2 regions of the Streptomyces sp. NPDC048018 genome follow, and region 2 is predicted to be linked to the other one. Evidence: riboswitches for the same ligand, from Rfam matches in the RefSeq annotation. Region 2 holds a riboswitch; the other holds the start of a gene.
The links. Region 2 has a riboswitch for cobalamin ahead of ACGF1Z_RS23590 (ribonucleoside-diphosphate reductase subunit alpha). Riboswitches for the same ligand answer to the same signal wherever they lie in the genome.
Positions count from the first base shown of each region.

Region 1: it holds a riboswitch for cobalamin, as region 2 does, so the genes downstream of both, ACGF1Z_RS21425 (CbtB-domain containing protein) here and ACGF1Z_RS23590 (ribonucleoside-diphosphate reductase subunit alpha) in region 2, are expected to answer to the same signal.

Region 1 is NZ_JBIDBK010000005.1:327,352-333,078, reverse strand. Features, by position in the region: gene abc-f (ribosomal protection-like ABC-F family protein) at 1-689, opposite strand, end outside; gene ACGF1Z_RS21435 (alpha/beta fold hydrolase) at 933-1,799, shown strand; gene ACGF1Z_RS21430 (histidine phosphatase family protein) at 1,913-2,488, opposite strand; cobalamin riboswitch at 2,540-2,680, shown strand; gene ACGF1Z_RS21425 (CbtB-domain containing protein) at 2,716-2,946, shown strand; gene ACGF1Z_RS21420 (CbtA family protein) at 2,962-3,804, shown strand; gene ACGF1Z_RS21415 (glycosyltransferase family 2 protein) at 3,931-5,586, opposite strand.
Region 2 is NZ_JBIDBK010000006.1:57,884-63,610, reverse strand. Features, by position in the region: gene mctP (monocarboxylate uptake permease MctP) at 1-427, shown strand, start outside; gene ACGF1Z_RS23595 (GNAT family N-acetyltransferase) at 552-1,061, shown strand; cobalamin riboswitch at 1,105-1,242, shown strand; gene ACGF1Z_RS23590 (ribonucleoside-diphosphate reductase subunit alpha) at 1,370-3,721, shown strand; gene ACGF1Z_RS23585 (ribonucleotide-diphosphate reductase subunit beta) at 3,721-4,737, shown strand; gene def (peptide deformylase) at 4,814-5,440, opposite strand; gene ACGF1Z_RS23575 (tetratricopeptide repeat protein) at 5,508-5,727, opposite strand, start outside.

The DNA of each region.
Region 1 (5,727 bases), on a different contig from region 2:
AGCACGGCGGTGGTGATCCGGTCCAGGAAGGTCCGGTCGTGCGTGACGGCGACGACCGTGCCCCGGTGGGTGCGCAGCCGCTGCTCCAGCCAGGCGACGGCCTCGTCGTCGAGGTCGTTGGTGGGCTCGTCGAGCAACAGCAGCTCGGGCTCGGCGGCGAGGGTCGCGGCGAGCGAGAGCCGGGACCGCCGGCCGCCGGACAGGGTGCCGAGCGGCCGGTCCCGGTCGAGCGGCGTGCGCTCGCCGAGCCGCCGGAGCACGGTCTCCACGCGCCGGTCGGCGCCCTCGCCGCCGCGGGCCTCGTAGGCCGCGAGCAGTTCGGCGTACCCGTCGAGGTCGCCGGTCGCGTCGAGCGCGGCCTCGGCCTCGCGGATGCGCCGTTCCAGTGTCCGGACGCCGGCGAGCGCCCGGTCGATCGCGTCTCCGACGGTGGCGGTGCCGGGCAGGTCCAGGGTCTGGGCGAGGTGCCCGACGCCGCCGGGGGACTCGACGGTGACGGTGCCGTGGTCGGGGCGCTCGATGCCGGCGAGGAGCCGCAGGAGGGTGGACTTGCCGGAGCCGTTGTCCCCGACGACGCCGACGCGTTCGCCGGCCCGGACGGTCAGCGAGACCCGGTCGAGGACGAGCCGGTCCCGAACGTACCGGTCGTCGTAGCGCTTGGTGACGTCGAGGAGATGGACACGGAACAAGGGCGACCTCCCGGGGCGCGGCGACGGGGACGGGATCCATGGAGCGAGATCCGCGACGAGACGTATCGTCTCGTCACCTGTTCACCGTACGCCTCCGGTCCTCGCCCGGCAAGACGTTTCGTCTCGCCACCGGACAGGTGCACCCGGCCTGGGTGGTCCGGCGGCGGACTTCACGTGCCGCCGATGAGTTCCGGCGGCGGCCAGGGTCTACCCCCTGACCGATCCACCACGGAGGAGAGAACCATGGCCGAGACCGACACCCGCACCCTGGAGACCGTCGGCGCGACCCTTCGCTACGACGTGCGCCCCGGCACCGGGAGCGACCCGCGCCCCCTGCTGCTCATCGGCTCCCCGATGGACGCGACCGGCTTCACCACCCTCGCCTCCCACTTCACCGACCGGACCGTCGTCACCTACGACCCGCGCGGGGTCGGCCGGAGCGTCCGCACGGACGGCGCCGCCGAGACGCTGCCCGAGGAGCACGCGGACGACCTGGCCCGGCTGATCGAGGACCTCGGCGCCGGTCCCGTGGACGTCTTCGCGAGCAGCGGCGGCGCCGTCAACTCCCTCGCGCTGGTCGCCGCGCGCGGGGACCTGGTGCACACCCTCGTCGCGCACGAGCCGCCGACCGCCCAGGTCGTCCCCGACCGGGAGCGGGCGCTCGCGGTCTGCGCGGACGTCCACGCGACCTACCTGCGCGACGGCTGGGGCGCGGGCATGGTCCGGTTCCTCGCGGTCGTCTCCCACAAGGGCCCGTTCCCGGCGGACTGGGCGGCGCGTCCGTTCGCCGCCCCGGACACCCTGGGCCTGCCGGCCGAGGACGACGGCAAGCGGGACGATCCGCTGCTCGGGCAGAACATGCGCGGCTGCACCTCCTTCGCCCCGGACTTCCCGGCGCTGCGGGCCGCGCCGACCCGGATCGTGGTCGCCGCCGGCGAGGAGTCCGAGGGAGAGTTCGCGGCGCGCGCGGCGGCTGCCGTCGCCGAGGGCCTCGGCACCCCGCTCGCCGTCTTCCCGAGCAACCACGGCGGCTTCCTGGGCGGCGAGTTCGGCCAGCAGGGCGCCCCGGAGGAGTTCGCGAAGACCCTGCGCGCCGTGCTGGAGGCGTGACCCCGGCCCGACGCGTCCCGCCTGACGCCCGCCGCCTGCTGCCTGGCGCCTGACACTCGCCGCCTGACACTCGCCGCCTGCCGCCTGCCGCCTGACCCGGGTGGCAGGCGGCGTCAGCCGGCCGGCGCTCCCAGGCGCACGTTCCAGCGCCCCGAGCGCCCCGACAGCTCGACCCGTTCCAGCGGGCGCACGTCGAGGCGCCAGAAGACCGCTTCCGCAGCCCCCAGCGCGTGGGCGACGCCCGCGCGGATGACGTCCGGCTCGGCGACGGCGACGACGGTGCCCGGCTCCAGGGCGTCCATCCAGCCCGCGACCCGGGCGCGCAGCTCCCGCAGGGACTCGCCGCCGTGCGGGGCGGCGGCCGGGTCGGACAGCCACGCGGCCACCGACTCCGGCTCGGAGGCGCCGAGTTCGTCGAGGCCGCGGCCCCGCCACCGGCCCATCGAGCAGCCCGCGAGCGCCGGTTCGGCCGGCACCTCCGGGTGCCCGAGGAGCCCGGCCGTCTCCGCGCAGCGCGCGGACGGCGAACGGAGCAGCCGCACCCGGGGCCCGGTGCGGAGCGGGCTGACGCTCCGGTTCCGCAGCGGCTCCAGCGGCTCGTCGTCGTCGAACCTCGCCTCGCGCAGGGACCGGTTCATGGCGGGCGCGATCAGGGAGAGGTGCACGGTCCCGGGCGGGGGCGTGGTCATGGGTGATTCATCCCTCAGCGGTTCAGGCGCTCTTGGCGTGTTGTGATCGGCGCGGTACCGTCAGTCGACATTTCCATATGAACGACGACGGCGAGACGGAAGCCCGGTGAGAGTCCGGCACGGTCGCGCCACTGTGAGCCGCCCCCAGCCGGTGGGCGGTGAGTCAGACCCGACGACCGTCGTCGCGCACCACCGTATGGGACGCGAGTTCCCGAGGAGGTTCCACCATGGCCGAGGCCATTGCGTCGCCCGCCGTTCCGTCCACCCCCGCCGTCACGGTCCCGCTCACGCTGCCGGTCCGCGCCGTGCTGCCCTGGGCGCTGTTCGTCGGTGTCCTGATGCTCGTCGCGCTCTACTTCGTCGGTGCGGAGCAGGGTGCGACGTCCCTGTTCGCCGGCAGCGACGTGCACGAGTGGGTCCACGACGGGCGCCACCTGCTCGGTTTCCCCTGCCACTGAGGGGCCACCGCACGCATGTCGTCCCCCGCGCACGTCCCCACCGCTCCCACGGGCTCACTCGTCGGGAGACTCCTGCTCCGCGGCCTGCTCGCGGGTCTGATCGCCGGACTGTTCGCCTTCGCCGTCGCCTACGTCGCCGGTGAGCCGTCCGTCAACGCCTCGATCGCCGTCGAGGAGGCCGCCGCCAAGGCGGAGCACGCCGCGCCGGCGCACGACCACGGCGCGAACGGGGCGGCCACCCAGGCCGACTCCGAGGAGGAGATCGTCAGCCGCGACCTGCAGTCCACCGCGGGTCTCGCCACCGGCGTCCTCGTCTACGGCGTCGCCCTCGGCGGCATCGCCTCCCTGGCGTTCTGCTTCGTCCTGGGCCGGGTCGGCCGGTTCACCGCGAAGGCCACCGCGGCGCTCGTCGCGGCGGCGGCCTTCACCACGGTCTATCTGGTGCCGTTCCTGAAGTACCCGGCGACCCCTCCGGCCGTCGGCAATCCGGACACCATCGGGAAGCGCACCACGCTCTTCTTCCTGATGATCCTGCTGAGCGTGCTGCTCGGCATCGCCGCGGTCGTCGCGGGCCGCCGGCTCGCGCCGCGCCTCGGCAACTGGAACGCGACCGTCGTCGCGGGCCTCGGCTTCGTCGCCGCGGTCGGGATCGCCTGCGCGTTCCTGCCCGGGAACGAGGACGCGGTGGCGGGCACCTTCCCGGCCGCCGTGCTGTGGGACTTCCGGCTCGCGACCCTGGGCATCCAGGCGGCCCTGTGGGCGGTCTTCGGACTCGCCTTCGGGCTGCTCGCGGAACGGCTCCTCGCACCGAGGACCGAGACGGCGCAAGCCGTCGGCGCGGCCGCACCGGCCGCCTGAACTCCGGGACGCACCGACGCGATCGGCCCCGTCCGCCCGAGGAGGCGGACGGGGCCGATCGCCGTCTCCGGGTCCGCGCCCCGCCGGCCGGACCGGACCCCGCCGGAGGCCGGGGAAGCGCGGGCGCTAGCGCCAGTTGATCCGGGCCTTGACCGCGCGGGCCGCCTTCCATCCGTAGCTGAGGGCGTACGCGGACACCACCGACGGGGCCGGCTTGACCTGGAGCACCAGTCGGTCGTCGCGCGGCCCGATCCGTACGGTGTGCAGCTTCTTGCCGGCGCCGGGCAGCGAGACGGCGTGCTCGTCGGCGCGCTTGCTGACCTTGCCGCCGAGGGCGCCGCCGAGGCTGCCGCGGGCGGTCAGGCCGTGCGCGGTGCAGCGCAGCGAGAGGTGCCAGTCCCCCTTGGGGAGTACGGCGCCGCCGTCGGCGGTGGCCAGGTCGACGGAGGCGCGGAAGCAGGCCTTGCCGTAGTCGTAGGTCTCCTTGCCCCGGCTGACGGTCAGGTGCGGGGAGGGGAGCTGCTCGGCGGGGAGGGCGATCTCGCGTCCGGTGCCGGCGTGCCGGAGGACGAGCTCGGTCACGAGGTCGTCCGTGTCGACCTGGTCGAGGTAGGCGTAGCCGGAGAGTTCGAGGACGCTGCCGCGCCAGGACAGGTGCTCGACCCGGCGGCGCGGACTGACGGCGAGTGCGGAGGCCGTGATGTCGCAGAGCTCGGCGTGCAGCGGGGAGTCCGCGTCCGGGAACGGCGGTGCCGCGTACAGGCGTCCGTCGCGGACCAAGGCCTTGCCGGGCCGTCCGTCGCGGTTCCACCGCACGACGGCGGCGAGTTCGTCCACCAGGCCCTCGCGCACGCAGTGCGCGACGAGCTTCTCGTGGACGGACTTCCCGGCGAGGACCTCCGGGCGGATCCACTTCCGCGCGAAGGGGCGGGCCACCTCCACCATGCGCGCGAACTCCTCGGCGTCACAGTCGGCGAGGAGCTGGTCGAAGCGGCGGATCAGCTCGACGGTGACGTGCCGCCCGATGAGGTGGTCGCGCAGCGGGCCGGGTTCGGTGAGTCCGGTGACGAGCGAGACCATCTCGTCGGCCTGTTCCAGGGCGACGGGGAAGTCGAGCCAGTCGGCGGTGATGTTGCCGTTGTCGCCCCGCTTCACGACGTAGTAGCAGTCGTAGTCGCCGACGATCGAGATGACCTTGCTGTGCAGGTAGGCGCGGGCCACGAAGTGCTGGTCCTCGCTGACCCGCATGTGCTCCGGGAAGCGCAGGCCGTGCTTCTCGATGAGCGCGCGCCGGAACAGCTTGAAGGGCATCAGGGTGTAGTAGACGTCGCCCTTCGACAGGTCCGCCTTGGCGACGTTCTTCGCGAAGACCTGCTTGGGCACCCGGCGTCCCACGCCGACCAGCTTGGCGAGCACGGTGTCCGAGCCGTTCTTCTCGGCCGTCGCGACCAGCCGTTCGAGTGCCTCCGGCCCGAGGCAGTCGTCCCCGTCGACGAAGAACACGTACGTGCCCGTGGCCAGGTCGAGTCCCACGTTCCGCGGCCGGCTCGGCCCGCCGGACGCCTCCTGGTGGACGACCTTCATGACCCCCGGGTGCCGCTCGGCCCAGGCGTCGAGCACCTTGCCGCTGCCGTCGGTGGAGCCGTCGTCGACGGCGACGACCTCGATGGCGTCCAGGCCGATGGTCTGCTGCTCGATCGACTGGAGGGTCAGTTCCAGGTACGGCATCGAGTTGTAGACCGGGATGACGAGCGAAACGGTGGGCGTACGCGAAACGTTCATCTTCGGATCCCCCAGTAAAGATGGTGTGAAGCTGGTCGCACGCGCGCATAGTAACGCCTTTGGGGGGAAGGTGATTTAGCCGTCCGAAAGCGCCCGAGCCGCCACCAGGACCGGGCGCCGTGCGTCGCCCTCCGTCCCGAA
Region 2 (5,727 bases):
GGTCTTCGTCCTCACCATGGACAAGACGGTCGCCATCAACTTCCAGCTGCTCGGCGGCATCTGGATCCTGCAGACCTTCCCCGCCCTGGTCGGCGGTCTGTTCACCCGCTGGATGCACCGCTGGGCGCTGCTCGCCGGCTGGGCCGTCGGCATGGTCTACGGCACGGCCGCCGCGTACGGGGTCGCCAGCCCCACCCAGAAGCACTTCGGCGGCTCCGCGGCCGAGATCCCGGGCATCGGCGAGATCGGCTACATCGGCCTCACCGCCTTCGTGCTCAACGTCCTCGTCACCGTCGTCCTCACCCTCGTCCTGCGGGCCGTGGGCACGCCGGACGGCGTCGACGAGACCTCGCCCGAGGACTACACCGCGGACGCCGGCGACCCGGGCGTCTCCACCGACCTGCCGAAGGTCGGCGCCGGTCACTGAGCCCGGCACGGCTCCGACGGCCGCCGGGACCCCTGCCAGGGGGTCCCGGCGGCCGTGTGTTGCGGACGCGCGAAGTCCGGGGCACCGGCGCCCGCGGAGCGGACGGCCCGCGGGAGACTGGAGCATGGACTTCACGATCAGAGATGTACGGCCGGAGGAGTACGAGACCCTCGGCGAGATCACCGGCCGGGCCTACCTGGACGACGGGCACCTCCTGCGCGGCGAGGACGACTGGTACCTGGGCCATCTGCGGAACGTGGCCGGACGGGCCGAGGTGGCCGACGTCCTGGTGGCCGTGGGCGAGGAGGGCGCCCTCCTCGGCGGCGTCACCTTCGTCCCGGCCCCCGGGGTGATGGGCGACCGCGCCAAGCCCGGAGAGACCGAGATCCGGATGCTGGCCGTGGCTCCCGCCGCCCGCGGCCGCGGCGTCGGCGAGGCGCTCGTCCGGGCCTGCGTCGATCGCGCCCGGGCCGTCCCGGGCTGTGCGCGGATCGTCCTGTCGACCCAGACCGGGATGCGCACCGCGCACCGCATCTACGAACGCCTGGGCTTCCTCCGCGCCCCGGAACGGGACTGGGCCCCCATCCCCGAGCGGCCCGAATTCGTACTTCTCTGCTACGCCCTGGAGTTGTAGGGAAACACACGACACACAACATGTGGGGGGTGCCATCAGAGGCGCCCCCCACATGTATGCTCGTGCTCGCTGTCGCCGCAGGGGAATCCGGTGGAAATCCGGAACTGTCCCGCAACGGTGTGCTTCGTGCATTTCGTCGTACGAGCGAGTCCGAAGACCTGCCGACAGTGCGCCCGGTCCGTCCGTTCCGGGTGCCACAGACGTCCGGGCCTCGCGGAGTGGGCCGGTGGACGCGGCGCCGCCGTGCGTGCGGCCGCCCGTTCCCGCCTCCCGCCCTGGCCCCGAGCCGAGCGAGGGAGAGCCCCCACGTGACCATCGCGCCCGCCGATCCGGCCGCAGCGATCGAGAGCGACGGCCCCGGGACCGTACTCCTGCGGACCCTGACCGATCTCACCGCCGATCTCCCGGACACCGACCCCGGCAAGGTCGCCGCCGCCGCCCTGCGCGGCCGGCACGCCGGCTCGGACGAGGCGGAGCTGCGCGAGCTGGCCACCGAGGCCGCCGCGGGCCTGATCGCCGAGGACCCGGCCTACTCCCGGCTCGCCGCCCGGCTGCTGACGCTCACCATCGCCGAGGAGGCCGCCGGCCAGGGCGCGGTCTGCTTCTCCGCCTCCGTCGCCGTGGGTCACCGCGAGGGGCTGATCGCCGACCGCACCGCCGAGTTCGTCGCCCTGCACGCCGACCGGCTCGACGGGACGATCGACCTCGCCGCCGACGACCGCTTCGGCTACTTCGGTCTGCGCACCCTCTACTCGCGCTACCTGCTGCGCCACCCGATCACCCGCAAGGTGATCGAGACGCCGCAGCACTTCATGCTCCGCGTCGCCGCCGGCCTCGCCGAGGACGACTCCGTCCGCGCCCTGGACGAAGTGGCGGCGCTGTACGGGCTGATGAGCCGGCTCGACTACCTGCCGTCCTCCCCCACCCTGTTCAACTCCGGCACCCGCCACCCGCAGATGTCGTCCTGCTACCTGCTCGACTCGCCGCAGGACGAGCTGGACTCCATCTACGACCGCTACCACCAGGTCGCGCGCCTGTCGAAGCACGCCGGCGGCATCGGTCTGTCCTACTCCCGGATCCGCGCCCGCGGTTCGCTGATCCGTGGCACCAACGGACACTCCAACGGCATCGTCCCCTTCCTGAAGACCCTCGACGCCTCGGTCGCCGCCGTGAACCAGGGCGGCCGCCGCAAGGGCGCCGCCGCCGTCTACCTGGAGACGTGGCACGCGGACATCGAGGAGTTCCTGGAGCTCCGCGACAACACCGGCGAGGACGCCCGCCGCACCCACAACCTGAACCTGGCGCACTGGATCCCGGACGAGTTCATGCGCCGGGTCAACGCGGACGCCGAGTGGTCGCTGTTCTCCCCGGCGGACGTTCCCGAACTGGTCGACCTGTACGGCGAGGAGTTCGACGCGGCCTACCGTGCCGCCGAGGCCAGGGGCCTGGCCCGGAAGACCATGCCGGCCCGTGACCTGTACGGCCGGATGATGCGGACCCTCGCGCAGACCGGCAACGGCTGGATGACCTTCAAGGACGCCTCCAACCGCACCGCGAACCAGACCGCCGAGCCCGGCACGGTCGTCCACTCCTCGAACCTCTGCACCGAGATCATCGAGGTCACGAACGACGGCGAGACGGCCGTCTGCAACCTCGGCTCGGTCAACCTGGGCGCTTTCGTGGCCGGTTCGGACCTGGACTGGGAGCGGCTCGACGAGACCGTCCGCACGGCCGTCACCTTCCTCGACCGGGTCGTCGACATCAACTTCTACCCGACCGAGCAGGCCGGGCGCTCCAACGCCCGCTGGCGCCCGGTGGGCCTGGGCGCGATGGGCCTCCAGGACGTGTTCTTCCAGCTGAAGCTGCCCTTCGACTCCCCCGAGGCGCGGGCGCTCTCCACCCGGATCGCCGAGCGCATCATGCTCGCCGCGTACGAGGCCTCCGCCGACCTGGCCGAGCGCAGCGGCCCCCTGCCGGCCTGGGAGCAGACCCGCACCGCCCGCGGCGTGCTGCACCCCGACCACTACGACGTGACGTTGAACTGGCCCGAGCGCTGGGCCGCGCTGCGCGAGCGGATCGCCGCCGTCGGCATGCGCAACAGCCTGCTGCTGGCCATCGCCCCGACCGCCACGATCGCCTCGATCGCCGGCGTGTACGAGTGCATCGAGCCGCAGGTCTCCAACCTGTTCAAGCGCGAGACGCTGTCCGGCGAGTTCCTCCAGGTCAACTCGTACCTGGTCGACGAGCTCAAGCGGCTCGGCGTGTGGGACGCGCAGACCCGCGAGGCGCTGCGCGACGCCAACGGCTCGGTGGCCGGCTTCGGCTGGGTCCCGGCCGAGGTCCGCGAGCTGTACCGCACGGCCTGGGAGATCCCGCAGCGCGGTCTGATCGACATGGCGGCGGCCCGTACGCCGTTCCTGGACCAGTCGCAGTCCCTGAACCTGTTCATGGAGACGCCGACCATCGGCAAGCTGTCGTCGATGTACGCGTACGCCTGGAAGCAGGGCCTGAAGACCACGTACTACCTGCGCTCGCGCCCGGCGACCCGGATCGCCCGCGCCGCCCAGGCCAGCACCGTCCCCGTCCAGCAGGCGGCGCCCGACGCCGACGCCGTCGCCTGCTCCCTTGAGAACCCCGAGTCCTGCGAGGCCTGCCAGTAATGACGACGTCCGCCGAAAAGAACCTGCTGGACCCGGGCTTCGAACTGACCCTCCGCCCGATGCGCTACCCGGACTTCTACGAGCGCTACCGGGACGCGATCAAGAACACCTGGACCGTCGAGGAGGTCGACCTCCACTCGGACGTCGCCGACCTCGCCAAGCTCACCCCCGGTGAGCAGCACATGATCGGGCGCCTGGTCGCCTTCTTCGCGACCGGCGACTCGATCGTGGCCAACAACCTGGTCCTGACGCTGTACAAGCACATCAACTCCCCGGAGGCGCGCCTGTACCTGTCGCGCCAGCTCTTCGAGGAGGCCGTGCACGTCCAGTTCTATCTGACGCTGCTCGACACCTATCTGCCCGACCCGGACGACCGTGCGGCGGCCTTCGCGGCCGTCGAGAACATCCCGTCGATCCGCGAGAAGGCGCAGTTCTGCTTCAAGTGGATGGACTCGGTCGAGAAGATCGACCGCCTGGAGAGCCGGGCCGACCGCCGCCGCTTCCTGCTGAACCTGATCTGCTTCGCCGCCTGCATCGAGGGGCTGTTCTTCTACGGCGCCTTCGCCTACGTGTACTGGTTCCGGTCGCGCGGTCTGCTGCACGGCCTGGCCACCGGCACCAACTGGGTGTTCCGCGACGAGACGATGCACATGAACTTCGCCTTCGAGGTCGTGGACACCGTCCGCAAGGAGGAGCCCGACCTCTTCGACGACGAGCTCCGGCAGCAGGTCACCGACATGCTGAAGGAGGCCGTCGAGGCCGAGCTCCAGTTCGGCCGCGACCTGTGCGGCGACGGCCTGCCGGGCATGAACACCGAGTCGATGCGGGCGTACCTCCAGTGCGTCGCCGACCAGCGCCTGACCCGCCTGGGCTTCGCCCCGGTGTACGGCTCGGAGAACCCGTTCGGCTTCATGGAGCTCCAGGGCGTCCAGGAGCTGACCAACTTCTTCGAGCGCCGCCCGTCCGCCTACCAGGTGGCGGTCGAGGGCTCGGTGGACCTGGACGAGGACTTCTAGCCCGCCGGTCCGCACCGGTACGCCGAAGGGCCCCGCTCCACGGGGGGAGCGGGGCCCTTCGGCATGTCCACGAGCGTCAGTCGTTCGCGACGACGGGGTAGCGCGGCGTGCCCTCCTCCATCTGGCGCAGGGCGTCCTTGCGGTCGCGCTTCGACAGGCGGTCGATGTAGAGGCGGCCGTAGAGGTGGTCCGTCTCGTGCTGGAGGCAGCGGGCGAAGTAGCCGGTGCCGCGGACCCGGATCGGGTTGCCCGCCAGGTCCTGGCCGCGCACCACGGCGTAGTCGGGGCGGGCCAGCTCGGCGTACGCGGTCGGGACCGACAGGCAGCCCTCGTTCGCCTCGTCGAGGACGCGGAGCTCGGCCGGCAGGTCCTCCAGGACCGGGTTGACGACGTGGCCGACGTGGCGGACGCCCTCGTCGTCCATGCAGTCGTACACGAAGACCTTCAGGTCCACGCCGATCTGGTTCGCGGCGAGGCCGACGCCCTCGGCGGTGCGCTGGCTCGCGAACATGTCGTCGATCAGCTGGGACAGCTCGTCGCCGAACTCCGTGACGTCCTTGCACTCGCGGTGGAGGACGGGGTTGCCGACGACCGTGATGGGCCGCGAGGTGCCCCGCTCACGGTGGGCGAGCTCACGCTCCTCGCAGTCCTCCGTGTCCACGATGAAGTCGTCGATCTGCTCGTCCGTCTGCTGCTGCGCCATCTCCGGCCGCGCCTTCCCTGAAACCCGATTCCGTCAGGGGACAGCCTACGGGCCCGGACATCCCTGCTCAGCAGACCTCTTCGAGATCCCGCCACTCCCGGCTGTCCGGACTGTCCGCGACCCAGCCGTCGAGGAGGCCGCGGACCAGGCCCGCGGGGGCGGCGATGCCGCACTCGCGCTCCGGGACCCACAGCTCGCCGGGCGAGCGGTGCCCGAGCGGGCCGGGGTGGCCGGGCTCGCTGTGGTCGTGCGGGTCCAGGTGCTCGCCCTCGCCCTCGGCGCTGGGC